Regions from separate parts of the Streptomyces sp. NPDC086147 genome, predicted to be linked through region 3. Evidence: riboswitches for the same ligand, from Rfam matches in the RefSeq annotation. Region 3 holds a riboswitch; each other region holds the start of a gene.
What was found. Region 3 has a riboswitch for cobalamin ahead of AB0398_RS02695 (ribonucleoside-diphosphate reductase subunit alpha). Riboswitches for the same ligand answer to the same signal wherever they lie in the genome.

Region 1 (5,793 bases), on a different contig from region 3:
GCCCCCGGGCCTCGGTGATGAGGCCGGGCGCGCGGTGCGGGTCGTCGGTGTCGGAGGTCCGCGCGACGGACTGGACCAGCCGGTGGACGGAGAGGGCGCGCGCCTCGGGATCGACGGTGATCATGCTGTACGCGTTGAGGACGCCGATCGCGTCGACGACCCCGGCCGGCGCGTCCTCGTCGTCCAGGAGGCCGGTGGGGATGCCGTCGGGCGCGTACCAGGCCAGGGTGCGCAGCATGTCGGCGGCCTGCGGTCGCCGTTCGCGGATGTCGTCCAGCGTGACGCGCCAGATGCGGGCGATGGTGCGTTCGTGGACGGTGAAGCCCTCGCCGCCCCGCTGGTACAGCGGGCCGGGGTTCTGCCGGAGCAGGCCCAGGTAGGCGGCCGGGGTCAGCAGGGGGTTCTGGGCGAGATAGGCGGCGGCCTGTTCGACGGCCAGGGGGAGATGGCCCAGGTCCGCGCAGAGTTCGGCCGCTCCGGACAGGTCCCGGCCGCCGCCGACGGTCGCGATGCGGGTGAGCAGGGCCAGCGATTCGTCCGGTCGCAGGACGTCGAGCCGGATGACCTCGCCGGCGTCGTGCCACACCGTGGCGAGCCTGCTGGTGACGAGAAAACGCCCGTGGGGCAGGCGGGCCAGGAGCGGGGCGATGTCCGCGACGTGGTTGACGTTGTCCAGGACGAGCAGCCAGCCGCTGTGCGTGGCCAGCCACTGCATCCCGTTCTCGGCCAGGGCTTCCACCGTCAGCGCCTTGGAGACGGCGGGCTGCAGGGCGGTGGCGAGGGCGGCCAGGCCCCGTTCCACGCCCGCCGCGCTGTCGGCGGACATCCACCGGACGGGCGCGAGACGGTGCTTGCGGGCCCGGGTGGCCGCCCAGTGCGCGACCAGCGTGCTCTTGCCGACCCCGCCGAGTCCGTGCACGGCCTGGAGCCCCACGCCGCCGTTCCTCTTCATGGCGGCGTCGAGGCGTTCGAGTTCGGCGGTGCGCCCCACGAAGCGGGTGGTGCGGTACGGCAGGTTGTCCAGTCCGGGACGGGCCTTGACCTCGGACACGGGCCGCACCGCCTCCGGGGGGAGCACCACGCCGGAATGGGCGTGGTAGATGCCCGTGACGGCGATGCCGCCGTGCGTCGCGCTCGCGTTCCCGCTGCCCGTCACCCGCTGTGCGGGGGTGACGCCGTCCTCCGCGCCCCCGGCCGGGGTGTGCGTGCCGGGATCGCGTCCTCTGCCCCATCGCCACCTGGCCATACCGAGGTCCCGGCCGTCTACTCGGTCACGATGCCGCTGATCGCGCTGGACCCCGCGCCGGCGGCCTCCGCGTCCCCGGTGTTCACGGCGCGTGCGGCGCGCCCGTCGCCCGACCGCCTCACCCCGGTCACGGCGCTGCCGCCGTCCCGCGCCAGTGCGTTCCCGGTCGCCAGGGCCGTGTCGGCCTCCGGGTCGGCGACGAGGGCCGACAGGGCGCGCAGGTCCCGGGCTGCCCGCTCCCGGTCCCCCGCGTCGAGGGATTCGAGCAGGTTCTCGAACCGTTCCTGCCACACCCCTTCCTGGCGCGACAGCTCCCGGTCCGGGTCCGTGGCGGCGCCCGGCTCAAGCGCCCGGGCCGTCCGGTCCAGCCTTTCCAGTTCGGCCCGCCCCCGCTCCGCGTCACCGCGGCCGAACAGTTCGGCGACCCGCTGCCGCACCGCGTGCCAGGCGTCGGTGCCGGCGGCCTGGACCACCGCCCCGCCGCCCGCCGCGGCCAACGCGGTCAAAGCCTCGGTCAGCAAAGTCCCCACCCGCCCCTCACGTCGCCCCGCCTCTTCTCCCCGGCAACGTACAGGCCCGCCGCCGCGTACGGGGTTCGGTTCAAGCCAGTCGGAGCCTTCCACCGAGGCTCCTCGGCGCGGGCCCCGTCCCGGATCAGGGGCGTCGGGCCGGGGAGACGTACTCCCCGCCCGGCCGGCGGCGACGCGCAGGACGGCCCCGTCGGGGTGCCGCGTAGGCTGGTCGCGCAGCTGGTTCGCCCCCGTCCGCCAGGCGGGAGGCGTCGTAAGAGGGAACCCGGTGGGAATCCGGGACTGCCCCGCAGCGGTGAGCGGGAACGACCGCCGTCATACGCACTGGGCCCGGAGAGGGCCTGGGAAGCGACGGCCAGTAGGAGTCCTCCGGACGAGTCCGGTGGGCGTGCCCGCGAGTCCGAAGACCTGCCCGCTGCCCGCGCGCCCACACCCCGTGCGCGCGGAACAGCACCCGCCGCGACTCGCGAAGGAGAGTTGACGTGGCCGATCCCACCGTCACCAGCCCCGTTCCCGCCGCCCGTCCCACCAAGACGCCGGACGACTCCCGGGTCGTCCTCGCCCACATCATGAGCGAGCACGACACCAATCTCTACGGCACCATCCACGGCGGCGTGATGATGAAGCTCATCGACGACGCCGCGGCGGCCGCCGCCGGGCGGCACGCCGACGGCCCGGCCGTCACCGTCTCCGTCGACCGGATGACCTTCCTCGCCCCCGTGCGGGCCGGAGACCTGCTCAGCGTCGAGGCGGGCCTCGAACGGGCCGGGCGGACGTCGATGACCGTCGGGGTCCGGGTGACCTCCGAGCGCTGGAACAGCACCGGCCCCGCCACCGAGGTGGCCACCGCCTTCCTGACCTTCGTCGCCATCGACGCCGACGGCACCCCGCGCCCCGTCCCCGTCCTCGACGTACCGCTGCCCGGCCTGTCCTGACCGGGCGGCGGCTCTCCGGGACCGCCGGCACCGCCGACGCGTGAGGCCTACGCCCGTTCGGCCCGCGGCTCCGGTGCGTCCTCCTCCTTCCGGAGGGGCCGGGAGGAGAAGCGGACCGGGGCCTGGAAGCGGGCCTTGCGGGCGGCGCGGCGGAAGACGGTGAGGACGGCCGGTCCCGCGAGGACGACGCAGACGAAGTTGGTGACGGCGCGGCCCGTGTCCCAGCCGAGGGAGGTGGCCAGGTCGAAGGCCAGGTACCGCTGGAACTGCTCGGTGAACGGGAGCCCGGGGAGGTAGGCGATGGAGCTGTTCGGATCGAGCGAGAACGGCCAGAAGGAGAGGTTGAGGAGGAAGCCGAAGAGGTAGCCGGAGAGCGAGCCGTACACCGCGAGCAGGGCGACCTCGCGGCGCCCCGTGGCCTTCGGGAGGAACCCGGCGAGCATGCCGACGAAGGCGCAGCCGAACATCTGGTACGGCATCCAGGGGCCGACGCCGCCGGTGATGAGCGCCGAGGCGAACAGGGACGTGCAGCCCAGGGTGAAGCCGAAGCCGGGGCCGTAGACCCGGCCCGCGAGCACGAGGATGAAGAACACCGTCTCGATGCCGGCCGTGCCCGCGCCGAGGGGACGGATGGCGGCGTTGACCGCGGAGAGGACCCCCAGCATGGCCAGCGCCTTGGAGTCGATGCCGCCTTCGGCGATCTCGGAGATCACCACGCAGAGCACGATCACCAGGAGCACGCCGAAGATCAGCGGCGGGGCGTAGTTCGAGTCGAACTTCCCGGGTGCGACGAGGAACGGCCAGAAGAACGCGACGACGCCGAGGAAGGCCGCCATGGCGATGACGACTCCGGCCCGGGCGCGGATGCGGATGGCGGCGGTGGACGTGCTCATGAGGCCGGGCCCGTTCCGTCGATGTCGGCGTCGGCGTCGGCGTCGAGTACGGCCGTCAGCTGGTCCACCGTGAGGAAGGGCAGGGGCGCCAGGATCTTCGCGGTCTGGGGGGCGAAGACCGGCGAGGCGACGATGACCTCGGTGGTGGGGCCGTCGGCGACGACGTCGCCCTCCGCCATGACGACGACCCGGTCGGCCGCGCGGGCGACGAACTCCACGTCGTGGGTGGAGACGACGACGGAGCGGCCCTCGGCGGCGAGGGCGTCCACGATGCCGATCAGCTCGCCCTTGGCCCGGTAGTCGAGACCGCGCGTGGGCTCGTCGAGGAGCAGCACCCGTGGCGCGGCGGCGAGTTGGATCGCCAGGACGAGGGCCAGCTTCTGTCCCTCGGACAGGTCGCGCGGATGGGTGGTGTCGGGGATGCCGGGCGCAAGGCGGTCCAGGAGGGCGCGGGCCGGGACGCCGTCGGCCGCGACCCCGGACTCGGCGTCGGCCTGGTCGAGTTCCTGCTTGACGCTCTCCAGGTAGAGCAGGTCCGTGGGGGTCTGCGGCACCAGGCCGACGAGCCGCCGGGCCTCGGCCGCCGGGAGCTTCCGGGGGTCCCGCTTCCCCGGCCCGTCCGGTCCCCCGACGGAGACGGAGCCGGCCTTGCGGGGCCCGGAGCCCTGGAGGGCCCAGAGCAGGGAGGACTTCCCGGAGCCGTTGCGGCCCATCAGGGCCGTGATCTCGCCGCCGCGCAGGTCGAGGTCGACCTCGCGGACCGCCGGCACGCCCTGGTACGTCACGGTGACGCCGCGGGCGGTGAGGAGGGTGGGGCGGTCGGTGTCGGGGGCGGGCCGCGCGGGCGGAGGGGTGACGCCGCTCAGCCGGGTGTGCAGGGGGGCCGCGGCCCGCCGGGCGTCGCGGATGGAGAGCGGGAGCGGGGACCAGCCGGCGGCGCGGCCGAGTTCGACGACGGGTGGGGCGATGGACGTCGTGCGGAAGACCTCGGCGGGCGGCCCGGAGACCACCCGTCCGTCGCCGGGCAGGTGGAGGACCCGGTCGGCGTACTGCACCACCCGCTCCAGGCGGTGTTCGGCGAGGAGCACGGTGACGCCGAGGTCGTGGACGAGCCGGGTGACGGCGGCGAGCACCTCCTCGGCGGCGGTCGGGTCGAGCGCGGAGGTCGGCTCGTCGAGGACGGGGATCCGGGGGTGGGCGGTGAGGACGGAGCCGATGGCGACGCGCTGCTGCTGCCCGCCGGAGAGCTCGTGCAGGGCGCGGTGGCGCAGGTCGGCCAGGCCGAGCAGGTCGAGGGTCTCCTCCACTCGCTTGCGCATGGTCGCCGGGGGACCGCCAGCTGTTCCATGGTGTAGGCGAGTTCCTCCTCGACGGTGTCGGTGACGAAGCCGTCGAGGGGGTCCTGCCCGACGACGCCCACGACGTCGGCGAGTTCGCGGGGCGGGTGCTCGGCGGTGTCCCGGCCGTCGACCGTCACCCGGCCGTACAGGGTGCCGCCGGTGAAGTGCGGGACGAGGCCGTTGACCGCGCCGAGGAGGGTCGACTTGCCGACGCCGGTGTGGCCGACGACGAGGCAGAGTTCGCCCTCCTCCACGGTCAGGTCGACGTCCCGCAGGACGGGTTCGGCCATGTCCTCGTACCGGACCGTGACCTGGTCGAAGGTGATCACTCGGTTTCCTTGGTGCGCTGTGCCGGGACGGCCGGGCGGACGGGCTGGCTCGGGGGCGGGGACAGGAATCCCGCGGTTCCCGCCAGGAGGATCGCGGCGGCCGGCACCAGGGGCAGGGTGGGCCAGCTCAGCGGGTAGATGGAGGGGTTGAGTTCGGCGGCGTCGAAGCCGGCGTTGCTGAAGAGGAGGACGGCCGAGAGGACCCCGCAGCCGGCGACGGCCCACTCGGCGGCCTTCCAGGGGTCGGGCCGGTAGGTGGTGCGGGTGACGCGGCGCCCGCCGAGGCGGAGTCCGGCCACGCACAGCAGGCCGCCGGCCGCGAGCGCCGGGAAGCCGAGGAGGGTGGGGGCGGTGGCGTCGAGGAGTCCGTACGCCCCGGCGCACAGGCCGCACATGCCGAGCAGCATGAGGGCGCCGGTCGTGCGCCGGGAGCGGCGGGTGGCCGTTCCGGCGCGCCCGTAGCCGCGGGAGTCCATGGCGGCCGCGAGGCGCAGGGAGCGTTCGAGGGCGTCCTCCAGGA
Region 2 (5,793 bases), on a different contig from region 3:
CAGGCCATCCGGCTCGCCACCGGTTCGCCGCTCGACTTCCCGCTGACCACCTCCGCCGTGCGCACCGACCCGACCTGGCGGGTCGCCCCGCCCGCTCCCGGGCTCGCCGACCGCCGGGTGGAGATCACCGGTCCGCCGGAGCGGCGGGCGGCCGTCGACGCGCTCAACTCCGGCGCCAGTGTGTGGATGGCGGACTTCGAGGACGCCACCGCGCCCACCTGGGAGAACGTGGTCGGGGGCCAGCTCGTCCTGCTCGACGCGATCGAACGGCGCCTCGACTTCACCGCCGACAGGGGCCGGGAGTACCGGCTCCGCGAGGGCCGGCTGCCGACGATCGTGGTCCGGCCGCGCGGCTGGCACCTCGACGAGGAGCACCTGGAGTTCGACGGCGGCCCGGTGCCGGCCGCGCTGGTCGACTTCGGCCTGTACTTCTTCCACTGCGCGCGACGGCAGATCGACGCCGGGTACGGCCCGTACTTCTACCTCCCCAAGCTGGAGAACCGGTACGAGGCGCGCCTCTGGAACGACGTGTTCCTGCTGGCCCAGGAGCTCCTGGACATCCCCCGGGGCACCGTCCGCGCCACCGTCCTCATCGAGACGATCACGGCCGCGTTCGAGATGGAGGAGATCCTCCACGAGCTGCGGGAGCACGGTTCCGGGCTCAACGCGGGCCGCTGGGACTACCTGTTCAGCCTGATCAAGACCTTCGGCCACCGACCGGACTTCCTGCTGCCCGACCGGGCGAAGGTGACGATGACGGCGCCGTTCATGCGGGCGTACACCGAACTGCTCGTGCGGACCTGCCACCGGCGCGGCGCCCACGCCATCGGCGCGATGGCCGCCCAGGTCCCGGCCGGGGACCCGGCCGCCGACGAGGCCGTGCTCGCCACGGTCCGCCTGGACAAGGAGCGGGAGGCCGAGGACGGCTTCGACGGCTCGTGGGTGGCCCACCCGGGTCTGGTGCCGGTCTGCCGCGAGGTCTTCGACGGGGTGCTCGGAGACCGTCCGCACCAGCTCGACCGGACCCGCGAGGACGTGCGGGTGACCGCCGGGGAGCTGCTCGCGGTGCGCCGGGTCGGCGGACCGCCGACCGAGGAGGGCGTCCGCACCAACATCGCCGTGGTGCTCCGCTACTTCGACGCCTGGCTCCGCGGCCAGGGATCGGTCACGGTCGACGGCCTGGTGGAGGACGCGGCGACCGCCGAGATCGCCCGCGTCCAGATCTGGCAGTGGCTCCGGCGCCGGTTCCTCGAACGCGACGCCGTCCTGGAGCTGCTCGACCGGGAACTGGCCGCGCTCGGCGCCGAGTTCCCGTGGGCGGCGCTCGACGAGGTGCGGGAGCTCTTCGAGAGCACCGCGCTCGCCGCCGAACTGCCGCTCTTCTTCACCCCGGAGGCGTACTCCCGCCACCTCGTCCGAACCGTCGCGACCGCGGACGTGACGGTGTGAGCGGCGGCATCCGGCGCGTGGGCGTCGTGGGCGGCGGTCAGATGGGCGCGGGCATCGCGGAGGTGTGCGCGCGGGCCGGGCTCGCCACCGTGATCTGCGAGGCCGACCGCGCGGCGGCGCGCGCCGCCCGCGAGCGCGTCGCCGTCTCGCTGGAACGGGCCGTCCAGCGCGGCAAGCTGGACCGCCCGTCCGCCGAGGCCGCGCTCGACCGGATCACGGCCACCGCCGAACTGTCCGACCTCGCGGACCGGCAGCTCGTCGTCGAGGCCGTCGTCGAGGACCCCGCCGTCAAGACCCGGGTGTTCGCCGCGCTCGACAAGATCGTCACCGATCCGGCGGCGGTCCTCGCCACCAACACCTCCTCCCTGCCGGTCATGCGGCTCGCCATGGCCACCGAGAACGCCGACCGGGTCGTGGGGCTGCACTTCTTCAACCCCGTGCCCGTCCTTCCGCTCGTGGAGATCGTCACGACCCTCCACACGTCGGCGGCGACGACGGCCGCGGTGACCGACTTCGCGACCCGCACCCTGGGCAAGACCGCGATCGGCTCCCGCGACCGGGCCGGCTTCGTCGTCAACGCCCTGCTCGTCCCGTACCTGCTGTCCGCGATCCGGATGACGGAGTCGGGCTTCGCCTCCGCCACGGACGTCGACCGGGGCATGGAGCTGGGCTGCGCCCACCCGATGGGACCGCTGCGGCTCTCGGACCTGATCGGACTCGACACGGTCGCCTCCATCGCGCACTCGCTGTACGAGGAGTTCAAGGAGCCCCTGTACGCGCCGCCGCCGCTGCTCCTGCGGATGGTGGAGGCGGGGCTGCTCGGCCGGAAGAGCGGCCGGGGGTTCCATGTGTACGACCGGGCGGAGACGCCCGGACGGCCGGCCTGAGGGGGCCGGCGCCCGCCGCCGGGGAAGGGGCCTGTGGAGGGTCCCGAGAGAGGACCCGGCGACGGTACGGCGAGGGGCCGGGGACGGGTGGTGCCGTCCCCGGCCCCGCTGCCGTGCCGTGCGTTCCACCGGCCGCCTGTGCCGGGCACCCGGCGAGCCGCCCGCGGCCCGCGTCCTCGATTCTCACTCGCGCGTCCCACTTCCCTGCCCGAATGGCGAGATGCGCTCCCGCGCTCCGGCGGTCGACCCCGTAGTCTGACCGGGCAGCTGGTTCGCCCCCGTCCACCAGGCGGGAGACGTCGTAAGAGGGAACCCGGTGGGAATCCGGGACTGCCCCGCAGCGGTGAGCGGGAACGACCGCCGTCATACGCACTGGCCCCGGGAAGGGGCTGGGAAGCGACGGCCACTAGGTGTCCGCCGGACCAGTCTGGTGGGCGTGCCCGCGAGTCCGAAGACCTGCCCGTTGCCCGCACGCGGACGATTCCGCGCGCGGACATCCCGGTGACCTCGAGGGCGGGTCGGCGTACATACCTGACGGACGTCCGTGCCCGCCGCGCACGCGTGCCGTCCGGTCCGTCGCCCCTTCGCGCCCTCTCCCCGTCCCGGGACCTCAGGGATTCATCTCGCGAAGGAGATCTCCGTGACCACGAAGTCCGCAGCCGCGGCAGCACGGGCCACCGTGTACGGCTACCCGCGCCAGGGCCGGGACCGGGAGCTGAAGAAGGCGATCGAGGGCTACTGGAAGGGCCGCGTCACCGCCGACGCCCTCCGGTCCACCGCCGCCGAACTGCGCCGGACCAACTGGCGGCAGCTCGCCGGGGCCGGCGTCCACGAGGTGCCGACCGGCGACTTCTCGTACTACGACCACGTCCTGGACACCACCGTCATGGTGGGCGCGATCCCCGCGCGCCACCGCGAGGCCGTCGCGGCCGACGCCCTGGACGGCTACTTCGCCATGGCGCGCGGCACGCGGGACGTCGCCCCGCTGGAGATGACGAAGTGGTTCGACACGAACTACCACTACCTGGTGCCGGAGCTGGGTCCCGACACGGTCTTCGCGGCCGACTCCGCCAAGCAGGTCGCGGAGCTGGCGGAGGCCCTCGCCCTGGGCCTCACCGCCCGGCCCGTGCTCGTGGGACCCGTCACCTACCTGCTGCTCGCCAAGCCCGCGCCGGGCGTGCCCGCCGACTTCGACCCGCTGACCCTGCTCGACCGGCTCCTGCCGGTGTACGCGGAGGTCCTCGCGGACCTGCGCGCGGCCGGCGCCGAGTGGGTGCAGCTCGACGAGCCCGCGCTCGTCCAGGACCGCACGCCGGCCGACCTGAACGCCGCCGCGCGCGCCTACCGCGACCTCAGTGCGCTCACCGACCGGCCCAAGCTGCTCGTGGCCTCGTACTTCGACCGGCTCGGCGACGCCCTGCCGGTCCTGGCGAAGGCGCCGGTCGAGGGCCTGGCGCTCGACTTCACCGGCCCGGCGGCGGCCAACCTGGAGGGGCTCGCCGCCGTCGGCGGCCTGCCCGGCAAGCGCCTCGTCGCCGGTGTGGTCGACGGGCGCAACATCTGGGTCAACGACCTGGAGAAGTCGCTGTCCGTCCTCGGCACCCTGCTCGGCCTCGCCGACCGGGTCGACGTCTCCGCCTCCTCCTCCCTGCTCCACGTGCCGCTCGACGCGGCGGCCGAGAAGGACGTCGACCCGCAGATCCTGCGCTGGCTCTCCTTCGCCAAGCAGAAGACCACCGAGATCACGACGCTGGCCAAGGGCCTGGCGCGGGGCACCGACGCGATCGCCGGCGAACTGGCCGCCAACCGCGCCGCCCTCGCCTCCCGCGCGAACTCCCCCATCACCCGGAACCCGGCCGTGCGCGCCCGCACCGGGGCCGTCACCGACGCGGACGCCCGCCGTTCGCAGCCGTACGCCGAGCGGGCCGCCGCCCAGCGCGCCCACCTGGGCCTGCCGCTGCTCCCGACCACCACCATCGGCTCCTTCCCGCAGACCGGCGAACTGCGCACCGCCCGCGCCGACCTGCGGGCCGGGCGGATCGACACGGCCGGGTACGAGGAGCGCATCAGGACCGAGATCCAGGAGGTGGTCTCGTACCAGGAGAAGGCCGGGGTCGACGTCCTGGTGCACGGCGAGCCCGAGCGCAACGACATGGTGCAGTACTTCGCCGAGCAGCTCGACGGCTACCTCGCCACGCAGCACGGCTGGGTCCAGTCGTACGGCACCCGCTACGTCCGTCCGCCGGTCCTGGCCGGCGACATCTCGCGGCCCGAGCCGATGACGGTGCGCTGGACCTCGTACGCCCAGTCGCTGACCGCCAAGCCCGTCAAGGGCATGCTGACCGGTCCGGTCACCATGCTCGCCTGGTCGTTCGTCCGCGACGACCAGCCGCTGGGCGAGACCGCCCGGCAGGTCGCCCTCGCCCTGCGCGACGAGGTGGCCGACCTGGAGGCGGCCGGCACCTCCGTCATCCAGGTGGACGAGCCGGCGCTGCGCGAGACGCTGCCGCTGCGGGCCGCCGACCGTCCGGCGTACCTGGCGTGGGCGACCGAGGCGTTCCGGCTCGCCACGAGCGGCGTGCGGCCGGACACGCAGGTCCACACCCACATGTGCTACGCCGAGTTCGGCGACATCGTCCAGGCCATCGACGACCTCGACGCGGACGTGATCAGCCTGGAGGCGGCCCGCTCGCACATGCAGGTGGCCCGTGAGCTCGCCGCCCACGGCTATCCGCGCGAGGCCGGTCCCGGCGTCTGGGACATCCACTCGCCCCGGGTGCCGAGCGCCGAGGAGGCGGCGGACCTGCTGCGCACCGGTCTGGAGGCCATCCCCGCCGAGCGCCTGTGGGTCAACCCGGACTGCGGTCTGAAGACCCGTGCCTGGCCGGAGACCCGGGCCTCCCTGGAGAACCTGGTCGCCGCCGCCCGCACCGTACGGGAGGAGCTGTCCGGCTCGTGACGGGAACCGAGGGGGCCGGGGCCGCTCGCCTGGCCCCCTCGGCCGGACCCCGCACGGGCCGGCCGACCGGCCGCCGGGCCCCCGGCCGCCCCGTCGCGGGTGCGCGCGCGTAGCGTGGGGTACACGTCGGCTCCATAAGCCCCTGACCTCCGGAGACCCGCCTGTGTCCAGCGTCGCACCCACCCGCACGTCCGTCGTGGAGTCCCTCATGGAGCGCTTCCCGGGGATTCCCCGGGAGGCCGTGCTCAAGGAGGACCTGCTGCGCGGCGGGGTCGCCTTCGACCCCTCCGCCCTGTCCGGCAACGAAGGCGGTGAGGTGAAGCCGAAGTCGTACTTCATCTTCTCCTTCGACCACCGGACGCTGCCCGAGCTCGGGGAGGCGGCCCTGAACCGCCCGCCGGAGGAGATCGTGCTGACCGGCGGTCCGTACGGGCTGCGCCGCACGGTGGTGTCGGTGCGGGTGAACCCGTCCTCGCCGTACCGGGTCGCGCCGGACGG
Region 3 (5,793 bases):
TCTCGCGCTTGAACAGGTTGGAGACCTGCGGCTCGATGCACTCGTACACGCCGGCGATCGAGGCGATCGTCGCGGTCGGCGCGATGGCGAGGAGGAGGCTGTTGCGCATGCCGACGGCGGCGATCCGCTCGCGCAGCGCGGTCCAGCGCTCCGGCCAGTTCAGCTCGACGTCGTAGTGGTCGGGGTGCAGCACGCCGCGGGCCGCGCGGGTCTTCTCCCAGGCGGGGAGCGGGCCGTTGCGCTCGGCCAGGTCGGTGGAGGCCTCGTACGCGGCCAGCATGATCCGCTCGGCGATCCGGGTGGAGAGCGCCCGCGCCTCGGGGGAGTCGAAGGGCAGCTTCAGCTGGAAGAAGACGTCCTGGAGGCCCATGGCGCCCAGGCCGACCGGACGCCAGCGGGAGTTGGAGCGGCCCGCCTGCTCGGTCGGGTAGAAGTTGATGTCGACGACCCGGTCGAGGAAGGTGACGGCCGTGCGGACGGTCGCGTCCAGGCGCTCCCAGTCGATGTCCGAACCGACCACGAACGCGCCGAGGTTGACCGAGCCCAGGTTGCAGACCGCGGTCTCGCCGTCGTCCGTGACCTCCAGGATCTCCGTGCAGAGGTTGGAGGAGTGGACGGTGTGGCCGGGCTCGGCGGTCTGGTTGGCCGTCCGGTTCGAGGCGTCCTTGAAGGTCATCCAGCCGTTGCCGGTCTGGGCCAGGGTCCGCATCATCCGGCCGTACAGGTCGCGGGCCGGCATCGTCTTGCGGGCCAGACCGTCGGCCTCGGCCTTGCGGTAGGCGGCGTCGAACTCCGCGCCCCACAGGTCCACGAGCTCGGGCACGTCCGAGGGGGAGAACAGCGACCACTCGGCGTCGGCGTTCACGCGGCGCATGAACTCGTCCGGGATCCAGTGCGCCAGGTTCAGGTTGTGCGTGCGGCGCTGGTCCTCGCCCGTGTTGTCGCGGAGCTCCAGGAACTCCTCGATGTCCGCGTGCCAGGTCTCCAGGTAGACGGCGGCGGCGCCCTTGCGGCGGCCGCCCTGGTTCACGGCGGCGACGGAGGCGTCGAGGGTCTTCAGGAACGGCACGATGCCGTTGGAGTGCCCGTTGGTGCCGCGGATCAGCGAACCGCGGGCGCGGATGCGGGAGTACGAGAGGCCGATGCCGCCCGCGTGCTTCGAGAGGCGCGCGACCTGGTGGTAGCGGTCGTAGATGGAGTCCAGCTCGTCCTGCGGGGAGTCCAGGAGGTAGCAGGAGGACATCTGCGGGTGGCGGGTGCCGGAGTTGAAGAGCGTGGGGGAGGACGGCAGGTAGTCCAGCCGGCTCATCAGGCCGTACAGCGCGGCCACTTCGTCGAGCGCGCGGACGCCCTCGTCCTCGGCCAGACCGCAGGCGACGCGCAGCATGAAGTGCTGCGGGGTCTCGATCACCTTGCGGGTGATCGGGTGGCGCAGCAGGTAGCGCGAGTAGAGGGTGCGCAGGCCGAAGTAGCCGAAGCGGTCGTCGCCGGCGCGGTCGATCGTGGCGTCGAGGCGGTCGGCGTGTAGCGCGACGAACTCGGCGGTGCGGTCGGCGATCAGGCCCTCGTGGTGCCCGACGGCGACCGAGGAGGAGAAGTTGACCGAGCCCTGGGAGGCCGCCTCGTCCGCGATGGTGATGGTGAGGAGCCGGGCGGCGAGCCGGGAGTACGCCGGGTCCTCGGCGATCAGGCCGGCGGCCGCCTCGGTGGCCAGCTCGCGCAGCTCCGCCTCGTCCGCGGCGGCGCTGCGGCCGCGGAGTGCGGCGGCGGCGACCTTGCCGGGGTCGGTGTCGGGGAGATCGGCGGTGAGGTCGGTCAGGGTCCGCAGCAGTACGGTCCCGGGGCCGTCGCTCTCGACCGCGGAAGCCTCGGCCGAAGCCGGATCGGCGGGCGCGATGGTCACGTGGGGGCTCTCCCTCGCTCGGCTCGGGGCCTCGGCGGGGGAAAGGGCGGACGGGCGGGCGTCCAGGCATGACGCGCCGCGTCCACCGGCCCACTCCGCGAGGCCCGGACGTCTGTGGCACCCGGAACGGAAGGACCGGGCGCGCTGTCGGCAGGTGTCCGGACTCACCCCGGACGAAACCGCACGAAGTACACCGTTGCGGGACAGTTCCGGATTCGCGCCGGATTCCCCTGCGTCGACAGCGAGGACGAGCATACATGTGGGGGGCGCCGCTCGTGGCACCCCCCACATGTTGTGTCGCCCCCTGGGCGTGACGTGGGCTCAGAACTCCAGGGAGTAGGTGCGCAGAGAGTGATCGGGGACCGGCTCCCAGTCCCGGTGCGGGGTGCGGACGAAGCCCATCCGCTCGTAGATCCGGTGCGCGGAGGCCATCTCGGCGCCCGTGGAGAGCACGATCCTGGCGCACCCCGGGAGGGCCCGCGCCCGGTCGACACAGGCCCGTACGAGCGCCTCCCCGACGCCCCGGCCGCGGGCTTCCCGGGCGACCGCGAGCATCCGGAACTCGGCCTCGCCGGCCACCGCGATGTCGGCCCACGGGGTGCCGCCCCGGGCGAAGGTCACCCCGCCGACGATCCGCCCCGCCGCGTCCCCGGTGTCCTCCGCGACGAGGACCTCGCTCTCGCGGGCCCGCCGCTCCGTGTCCCGCAGCACGGCCAGGTAGGAGTCCTCGGCCCCGTACTTCAGCAGTCCGTCGTCCAGATAGGTGCGCCCGGTCAGTTCGCCGAGCACCTCGTACTCCTCGGGCCGTACCGCCCTGATCGTGAAGTCCATGGGGGAAGTGTGCACGCCGGGGAAGCGGCGGGGCCCGGGGCCTCCTGGTGGAGGTCCCGGGCCCTTTCGGTGCTGCCGGTGTCAGTGGGTGGGCGCGGTGGCCTTCTCCATCTCGGTCTTCACGCCGGGGTCGCCGGCGTCGGCCGTGTAGTCCGACGGGGAGGTCTCGTCGACGCCCTCGGGGGCCTTGAGGGCCTTGAGGACGAGGGTGAGGACCACGGTGACCACGACGTTGAGGACGAAGGCGGTGAGGCCGATGTAGCCGATCTCGCCGATGCCGGGGATCTCGGCGGAGGAGCCGCCGAAGTGCGCCTGCTTCGGCGTCGACACGTTGTAGGCCGCGATCGTGCCGTACAGCATGCCGACGGCCCAGCCGGCGAGCAGTGCCCAGCGGTGGAACCAGCGGGTGAAGAGCCCCCCGACCAGGGCGGGGAAGGTCTGGAGGATCCAGATGCCGCCGAGGAGCTGGAAGTTGATGGCGACCGTCTTGTCCATGGTCAGAACGAACACGAGGGCGCCGACCTTGACCAGGAGCGAGACGATCTTGGAGACCTTGGTCTCCTGTGCCGGGGTGGCGTCCGGCTTGATGAAGTCCTTGTAGATGTTCCTGGTGAAGAGGTTGGCGGCGGCGATCGACATGATCGCGGCCGGGACGAGCGCGCCGATGCCGATCGCGGCGAACGCGACGCCCGCGAACCAGTCGGGGAACATCGTCTCGAAGAGCTGCGGGATGGCGAGCTGGCCGTTCTCGACCTTGATGCCGGCGGCGATCGCCATGAAGCCCAGCAGCGCGAGCAGGCCCAGCATCAGCGAGTACAGCGGCAGGATCGTGGTGTTGCGGCGGATGACCTCGCGACTCCGGGACGACAGCGTCGCCGTGATGGAGTGCGGGTACATGAAGAGCGCGAGCGCGGAGCCGAGCGCGAGCGTCGCGTACGTCCACTGGCCGGCCTCGCCGGGCACGAGTCCACCGACCTTGTTGGTGGTGAACTTCTCGCCCGCCTGGGCGAAGATCTCGTCGAAGCCGCCCAGCTTGATCGGGATGTAGATGATCGCCACCGCGATGACGACGTAGATCAGGGTGTCCTTGACGAAGGCGATGAGCGCGGGGGCGCGCAGGCCGGAGGAGTAGGTGTAGGCCGCGAGGACGCCGAAGGCGATGAGCAGCGGCAGGTCCTTGACGAACCAGTGGGTGTTCTCGCCGCCGCCGACGCCCATCACGTCCAGGACGGCCTGGATGCCGACGAGCTGGAGCGCGATGTACGGCATGGTGGCCAGGATGCCGGTGACCGCCACCGCCAGCGACAGGCCCTTGGAGCCGAAGCGGCCCCGGACGAAGTCGGAGGTGGTCACGTACCCGTGCTTGTGCGAGACCGACCACAGGCGCGGCAGGAAGGTGAAGATCAGCGGGTACACCAGGATCGTGTACGGCACCGCGAAGAAGCCGGCCGCGCCCGCCGCGTAGATGGCCGCCGGGACGGCGACGAAGGTGTACGCGGTGTAGAGGTCGCCGCCGAGCAGGAACCAGGTCACCCAGGTGCCGAAGGACCGGCCGCCCAGGCCCCACTCGTCGAGGCTGTCGGTCTCGGCCCTGCGCCAGCGCGAGGCCAGGAAGCCCATGACCGTGACGGCCAGGAAGAAGAAGATGAAGACGGCGAGTGCCACGCCGTTCACGCCGTCCTTCATCGCGCGTCACCTCCCTCGCGGGACCGCTGGTCCCGCTGCCACAGCTTGTAGGCGATCATGGTGAGCAGGGTGGAGACCAGCACCCAGAGCATCTGGTACCAGTAGAAGAAGGGGATGCCCGCGAAGAGGGGTTCGGCCTTCGCGTAGGAGCCCACCCAGAGCATCGCCACGAACGGGGCGACGAGACAGAGCGCGATCACCACCCGCAGGGGGGTGACGGTCGGTTGTTTCCCTTGTGCCGCTTCTGACATCGAGATTTCGTCCCCTCGCTGATCACCTCGGTAATGCTGGGGAAATCTAGGGGACGCGTCCGTTCCATGGAACCCCCGTCCGCATAACGGATCTGTTTTGTCGGAAGAGGCCCTCTTCGATCACCGGCGGTGCCGTGCGGAGGGAATACGACATTCCCGGAAACGCGAAACGGCCGCACCCGTCGGGGGGTGCGACCGTCCTGCGAGAGGGGGTGCCGTCTGCTCAGCCGTTGGGGCGCTTGAGGCGGGCCACGAACTTGTACCGGTCGCCCCGGTAGACGGACCGCACCCACTCCACCGGCTCGCCCTGCGCGTCCAGCGAGTGGCGGGAGAGCATCAGCATCGGCAGGCCCACGTCCGTGCCGAGCAGCCCGGCCTCGCGCGGGGTGGCGAGGGAGGTCTCGATGGTCTCCTCGGCCTCGGCGAGGTGCACGTCGTAGACCTCGGCGAGCGCGGTGTAGAGCGAGGTGTACTTCACGAGCGAGCGGCGCAGGGCCGGGAAGCGCTTCGCGGACAGATGGGTGGTCTCGATCGCCATCGGCTCCCCGCTGGCGAGCCGCAGTCGCTCGATGCGGAGCACCCGGCCACCGGCCGAGATGTCGAGCAGCCCGGCGAGGGTGTCGTCGGCGGTGACGTAGCCGATGTCGAGGAGCTGCGAGGTGGGCTCCAGGCCCTGGGCGCGCATGTCCTCGGTGTACGAGGTGAGTTGCAGCGCCTGGGAGACCTTGGGCTTGGCCACGAAGGTGCCCTTGCCCTGGATGCGCTCCAGGCGCCCCTCGACGACCAGCTCCTGGAGCGCCTGGCGCACGGTGGTGCGGGAGGTGTCGAACTCGGCGGCGAGCGTCCGCTCCGGCGGTACGGGGGTGCCGGGCGGCAGGGTCTCGGTCATGTCGAGCAAGTGCCGCTTCAGCCGGTAGTACTTGGGCACGCGCGCGGTACGGGTGGGCGTCCCGCTCTCTGTCTCCGTGCTGCCCGCGTCCGTGGCCATGGCCTGCCTTCCCGACTCCTGTGCTGTTGCCGTCACCGGCTCCTCCGTCTGTCGCGGCTCACATGGTGGCACGCTTCATGTGCCTCCACGGTTTCTCCTGCCGATATGTGCGGGTTCGGCGAGGAGGAGTCGTT
Region 4 (5,793 bases), on a different contig from region 3:
GTCCTCCGGTCGGGCACTCCCGGGCGGTGTGGAGAAGGTGCCGGGGAAGCCTCGGAGCAGGGGGCTCAGAGCAAGGGGACGAGGAAGCGGCGCAGGGACTCCTCGTAGCGGACCGGGTCCGGGTTCCACATCGCCGCGTGCGGGGCGTCGCGGACGGTCTTGAGGCTGATCAGGTCGGGGCGGCGGGCGGCGAGTTCGACGGAGGGCTCCCAGGGGGCGATCGCGTCCTCGGGGCCGTGGAAGAGCAGGACCGGGGCGCGCAGGGCGCCGGGGGCCGAGGCGAGCTGGAGGAGGTCGCCGTGCGGGCCGGTCCTGCCCCGGGCCGCGCGGACGGCGAGCGGCATCAGGAATCCGGGAACGTGCCGGGCCGACGCCAGGTTGCGGAGGGTGACCTCCCAGTCCAGGACCGGGGAGTCGAGGACGAGGCCGGCGATCCGGTCGCGCACCCCCGACGCGGCGGCGGCGCGCAGGGCCATCGACGCCCCGGGCCCCCAGCCGTGCAGGACGACCTTCCGGGCGCCGCGGCGGACGGCGTAGCGGAGGGCGGCGTCGACGTCGCGCCACTCGGAGTCGCCGAGGTGGGCGAGGCCGTCCGGGGAGGGCGGCGCGCCCTCGTCGCCCCGGTAGGCGGGGACGAGGACCGGGATCCGGTGCCGGTGGTAGAAGGGGACGACGTTGAGCGGGTGCTCGCGGGTGGTGCCGAGGCCGTGCAGGGCGATCACCCAGGTGGTGCGCGGCGCGGGCACGAGCCAGGCGGGCAGGGGGCCGAGTTCGCCCGGGATCTCCACGTCCTCGTGGTCGAGCCCGAGGGCGCTCGTGGGCGTGCCCCGGTGGAGCGCGGGGGTGAGCCGGACGCGGGCGCCGGGCCCGGGGGCACCGAGCTCGACCCGCTCCAGGCGCCGGACGGCGGTGTCGGCGGTGTGCGGGGCCCGGTCGAGGACGGGGCCGAGGACGGCGTGCAGTCCGTGGCCCTCCATGCCGTACGTGCCGGGGCGCAGCGAGGCGAGGCTGCGGGTGAGGGTGATCCGGTCGGGGCCCGCGGCGTGCACGGTCAGTCTCGGATCGCCGGGCAGGGGGCGGACGGACGACGCCCTGAGGGCGAGGTCGCTGGCGTACCGGCCGGCCGCGACCGCGGCCGCGCCGGCACCGAGCAGGGTGGTGACGGCCGCTGCCGTCGCTGTAGCCGGGCGCACACCCCCAGTGTCCGCAGGACGGGACCGGGGTGCCACCGGAAGGTGCGGAGGGGTGCGTTCCGGCGCCCGGGGCGCACCCCGGGAGAGTGACGCGGCTCTCCTCGGCGGTGTCCCCCGGTCGGGTGGTCCGGTCCGGGGAGCGGAACGGGACGGCGGGGGAGGAACCGGGGCGGGCCGCCGAGGCCTTGCGCGGGCCCGGATTACCCGGGGTCGCAGGGTGACCGCATCGTGGACGGCGTCGCTCGCGGACCGCTCCGGAGGGCCGAGCGGAATCTCTTGACACCGGTTGGGGACACCACGCCGCCCGACCCAGTTCATCTTCCGTTCACCCAGGTTGCTTACGTTCGACCAGCCACTGACGTCGAACGATTGCCTGGGTAAATGGAACACATCACGCTGCTGCTCGCCATTGTGGTCGTGACAGCTCTCGTGTTCGATTTCACGAACGGTTTCCACGACACCGCCAACGCGATGGCCACGACCATCTCGACCGGTGCGCTCAAGCCCAAGACGGCGGTGGCCATGTCCGCCGTGCTCAACCTCGTCGGCGCGTTCCTGTCCGTGGAGGTCGCCAAGACGATCTCCGGCGGGATCATCAACGAAGAGGGCATCCGCACAGAGGTGATCTTCGCCGCGCTGGTCGGCGCCATCCTGTGGAACCTGCTGACGTGGCTGCTCGGACTCCCGTCCAGCTCCTCCCACGCGCTCTTCGGCGGCCTCATCGGCGCCGCGGTCATGTCGGCCGGCTGGTCGGCCGTGAACGGCCCCACCATCGTCACCAAGGTCCTCATCCCGGCCGTCGCCGCGCCGCTCGTCGCGGGTCTCGCCGCGATGTTCGCGACCAGGCTGACGTACCGGATCAAGGCGAACCCCGAGGCGAAGGCCACGGCCAAGGGCTACCGGGCCGGCCAGATCGCCTCCGCCGGTCTCGTCTCGCTCGCCCACGGCACCAACGACGCCCAGAAGACGATGGGCATCATCACCCTCGCCCTGGTCACCCAGGGCGTCGTCGCCCCCGGCTCGAACCCGCCCCTCTGGGTCGTCGTCTCCGCCGGTGTCGCCATCGCGCTCGGCACCTACCTCGGCGGCTGGCGCATCATCCGCACCATGGGCAAGGGCCTCACCGACCTCCAGCCGCAGCAGGGCTTCGCCGCCCAGACCAGCGCCGCGACGGTCATCCTGGCCTCCTCGCACCTCGGCTTCTCCCTCTCCACCACCCAGTCCTGCTCGGGTGCCGTGATGGGCGCCGGCCTCGGCCGCAAGGGCGGTGTCGTCCGCTGGTCGACCGCGACCCGGATGTTCGTCGCCTGGGGCCTGACCCTGCCCGCCGCGGGCCTGGTCGGCGCCGGCGCCGAGTTCCTCACCAAGCAGGGCCCCTGGGGCATCGCCGCCGTCGCGGTCCTGCTCGTGACCGGCTCGGCCGTCATCTGGGCGCTCTCCCGCCGCAAGCCGGTCGACCACCACAACGTCACGGCCGACGACCTCGACGCCTCCGACGCCGAGCCCGCGGGCGTGGTGACCACCGCCATCGCGGCCGTCACCCCGCCGCCGCCGGCCGGCTCCGTGGCCGCCGTCACCGACGAGAACCTCAAGGCGACCATCCTCGCCCCGGCCCCCACCGACCCGACCGCTCCCCCGGCCCCGGCCGCGAAGGTCTAAGGAAAGAACCACATGAAGATCGACTGGGCAGCCCTCGGCTCCGTCTTCGGCGTCAGCCTCGTGGCGACCGTCGCCCTGGTGGGCCTCTTCACCCTCGGCATCGTCGGCCTCACCAAGCAGGAGGAGGCCGTGGCCCGGGGAGGCTCCGCCGCCCTGGCCCGCACCGGCGCCTACGCCTGCTTCGGGCTGTGCCTGGCGGCCGTGGCGTACGGCATCTACCTGATCGTCGTCTGACGGTCCCCGCTCCACCGGCCGGGCGGTCCGCACCTTCGGGTGCGGACCGCCCGGCTCTTTTCTGTGGTGCTCCGCACAGTGCGCCGCCGCAGGTCAAGGCTGGGTTGACGCTTGTTCTCGGGGCGTGGTGGACTGCCGAGGCCATTACGGCGGCAGCAGAGGAAGCCCGGTGCGAATCCGGCGCGGTCCCGCCACTGTGACCGGATCCGAGGGTCCGGGAGTCAGGAACTCTCGCCGCCGGTCACGTCGATCCAGGGCGCGGACCCTGAGTGAGGACACAGCGCCATGCCCGGCCGTCCCAGAGCCACCGGTGTCTTCGCGTACGGAGCGGCCGCGGGCCTCGCCGTCGACCTGCTCCTCGGCGACCCCCGCCGGGGCCACCCCGTCGCCGCGTTCGGCCGGGCCGCCGCCGCCGTCGAGCGGCGCCTCCACCACGACCACCGCGGCTGGGGCGCCCTGCACACCGCCGTCTGCGCCGGTTCCACCGCCGCCCTCGGCGCCCTCGCCGCCCGGACCGTGCGGGACCGGCCGGCCGCCGCCGTCGCGCTGACCGCCGCCTCCGTGTGGGCCGTCGTCGGCGGGACGACCCTGGGCCGGGAGGCCCGCGCGATCGGCGGGGCACTGGCCGCCGGGGACCTGGAGGTGGCCCGCGAGCGGCTGCCCCACCTGTGCGGGCGCGACCCGCAGTCCCTGGACGGTCCCGCGATGGCCCGCGCGGTCGTCGAGTCGGTCGCCGAGAACACCTCGGACGCCGTGGTCGGCGCCCTGTTCTGGGGCGCGGTCGCGGGCGTGCCCGGGCTCGTCGGCTTCCGGGCCGTCAACACCCTGGACGCGATGGTCGGCCACAGGTCCCCCCGGTACCGCCGCTTCGGCTGGGCCTCGGCCCGCCTCGACGACCTGGCCGGCTGGCCGGGCGCGCGCCTGACGGCCGCGCTCGCCACCGTCGCCGGCGGGAACCCGCGCGGGGCCGTGCGGGCCTGGCGGGCGGACGCGTCGAAGCACCCGAGCCCCAACGCGGGCCCGGTCGAGGCCTCCTTCGCGGGCGCGTTGGGCGTACGGCTCGGGGGCACCCTCTCGTACGGCGGGCGCGTCGAGCACCGGCCGGTCCTGAACGGGGAGGGGCGGGCCGTCGAGGTGGCGGACATCGAACGGGCGGTGGCGCTCTCGCGCCGGGTGACCGCGCTGACCCTGGCCGCCTGCGCGGGCGGCCGTCTGATCGCCGGCGCGGTGAAGCGCGGGAAGCGGAGGAGCGCATGAGGGGCGGGAGGGGCGGGGGGCTGCTGGTCGCCGGGACCACGTCCGACGCGGGCAAGAGCGTCGTGACGGCCGGGATCTGCCGGTGGCTGGTCCGCAGAGGTCTGAAGGTGGCGCCGTTCAAGGGGCAGAACATGTCCCTCAACTCCTTCGTCACGCGCGAGGGCGCCGAGATAGGCCGGGCCCAGGCCATGCAGGCGCAGGCCGCCCGGGTCGAGCCGACCGCGCTGATGAACCCGGTGCTGCTCAAGCCGGGCAGCGACCGCTCCAGCCAGGTCGTCCTGATGGGCAAGCCGGTGGGCGAGCTGAGCGCCCGGGGGTTCTTCGGGGGGTCCGGGGGGTCGTCCCCCGGGAAGGCACTGCACGGGGGGCGGCAGAAGGAGCTGTTCGAGCCGGTCATGGCGTGCCTGGAGGAGCTGCGGAGCACGTACGACGCGGTGATCTGCGAGGGCGCGGGCAGCCCGGCCGAGATCAACCTGCGGCGCACCGACATCGTGAACATGGGCGTGGCGCGGGCCGCGAAGCTGCCCGTGGTGGTGGTCGGGGACATCGACCGGGGCGGGGTCTTCGCCCAGTTCTTCGGCACGACGGCGCTGCTGTCGCCCGAGGACCAGTCGCTCGTCGCCGGGTACCTGGTGAACAAGTTCCGGGGCGACGTGAGCCTGCTCGAACCCGGGCTCGACATGCTGTACGGCCTGACCGGGCGCCGGACCTTCGGCGTCCTGCCGTACGCGCACGGGCTCGGCATCGACGAGGAGGACGGCCTGCGGGTCTCCCTGCGGGGCACCGTCCGGGAGTCGGTGGTGGCGCCGCCGGTCGGCGCGGACGTGCTGCGGGTCGCCGTCTGCGCCGTCCCCCTGATGTCCAACTTCACGGACGTGGACGCGCTGGCGGCCGAGCCGGGCGTGGTCGTCCGGTTCGTGGACCGGCCCGAGGAACTGGTCGACGCGGACCTGGTGGTCGTACCGGGCACGCGCGGCACCGTGAAGGCGCTCGCCTGGCTGCGGGAGCGCGGCCTGGCGGACGCCCTGGCCCGGCGCGCGGCCGAGGGCCGCCCGGTGCTCGGCGTCTGCGGCGGCTTCCAGGCCCTGGGCGAACGGATCGAGGACGAGGTCGAGTCGAAGGCCGGGGTGGTCGACGGGCTCGGTCTCCTTCCCGTACGGGTGCGGTTCGGGGTCGAGAAGACCCTGGCCCGGCCGGTCGGCGAGGCGCTCGGCGAGCGGGTCGAGGGGTACGAGATCCACCACGGCGTCGCGGACGTACGCGGGGGAGAGCCGTTCCTGGACGGGTGCCGGGTCGGCTCCGTGTGGGGCACCCACTGGCACGGCTCCCTGGAGAGCGACGGCTTCCGGCGGGCGTTCCTGCGGGAGGTCGCGGCGGCGGCCGGGCGCCGGTTCGTCCCGGCCCCGGACACGTCGTTCGGCACTCTGCGCGAGGAGCAGCTCGACCGGCT

Region 1: another riboswitch for cobalamin. It lies ahead of AB0398_RS13105 (acyl-CoA thioesterase); the one in region 3 lies ahead of AB0398_RS02695 (ribonucleoside-diphosphate reductase subunit alpha).
Region 2: another riboswitch for cobalamin. It lies ahead of metE (5-methyltetrahydropteroyltriglutamate--homocysteine S-methyltransferase); the one in region 3 lies ahead of AB0398_RS02695 (ribonucleoside-diphosphate reductase subunit alpha).
Region 4: another riboswitch for cobalamin. It lies ahead of AB0398_RS20055 (cobalamin biosynthesis protein); the one in region 3 lies ahead of AB0398_RS02695 (ribonucleoside-diphosphate reductase subunit alpha).

The regions. Positions count from the first base shown of each region.
Region 1 covers NZ_JBFBJO010000004.1:541,707-547,499, reverse strand. Annotated here, with positions in the region: gene AB0398_RS13115 (tetratricopeptide repeat protein) at 1-1,246, opposite strand, end outside; gene AB0398_RS13110 (hypothetical protein) at 1,264-1,752, opposite strand; cobalamin riboswitch at 2,031-2,186, shown strand; gene AB0398_RS13105 (acyl-CoA thioesterase) at 2,259-2,711, shown strand; gene AB0398_RS13100 (ECF transporter S component) at 2,759-3,604, opposite strand; partial or broken gene AB0398_RS13095 (ATP-binding cassette domain-containing protein) at 3,601-5,273, opposite strand; partial or broken gene AB0398_RS13090 (energy-coupling factor transporter transmembrane component T) at 5,270-5,793, opposite strand, start outside.
Region 2 covers NZ_JBFBJO010000004.1:9,637-15,429, reverse strand. Annotated here, with positions in the region: gene aceB (malate synthase A) at 1-1,449, shown strand, start outside; gene AB0398_RS10805 (3-hydroxybutyryl-CoA dehydrogenase) at 1,446-2,336, shown strand; cobalamin riboswitch at 2,639-2,794, shown strand; gene metE (5-methyltetrahydropteroyltriglutamate--homocysteine S-methyltransferase) at 2,977-5,295, shown strand; gene AB0398_RS10795 (radical SAM protein) at 5,504-5,793, shown strand, end outside.
Region 3 covers NZ_JBFBJO010000001.1:558,618-564,410, forward strand. Annotated here, with positions in the region: gene AB0398_RS02695 (ribonucleoside-diphosphate reductase subunit alpha) at 1-1,903, opposite strand, end outside; cobalamin riboswitch at 2,035-2,175, opposite strand; gene AB0398_RS02700 (GNAT family N-acetyltransferase) at 2,225-2,734, opposite strand; gene mctP (monocarboxylate uptake permease MctP) at 2,816-4,420, opposite strand; gene AB0398_RS02710 (DUF3311 domain-containing protein) at 4,417-4,671, opposite strand; gene AB0398_RS02715 (GntR family transcriptional regulator) at 4,895-5,659, opposite strand.
Region 4 covers NZ_JBFBJO010000008.1:266,133-271,925, reverse strand. Annotated here, with positions in the region: gene AB0398_RS20070 (hypothetical protein) at 66-1,193, opposite strand; gene AB0398_RS20065 (inorganic phosphate transporter) at 1,575-2,852, shown strand; gene AB0398_RS20060 (hypothetical protein) at 2,865-3,086, shown strand; cobalamin riboswitch at 3,198-3,340, shown strand; gene AB0398_RS20055 (cobalamin biosynthesis protein) at 3,372-4,343, shown strand; gene AB0398_RS20050 (cobyric acid synthase) at 4,340-5,793, shown strand, end outside.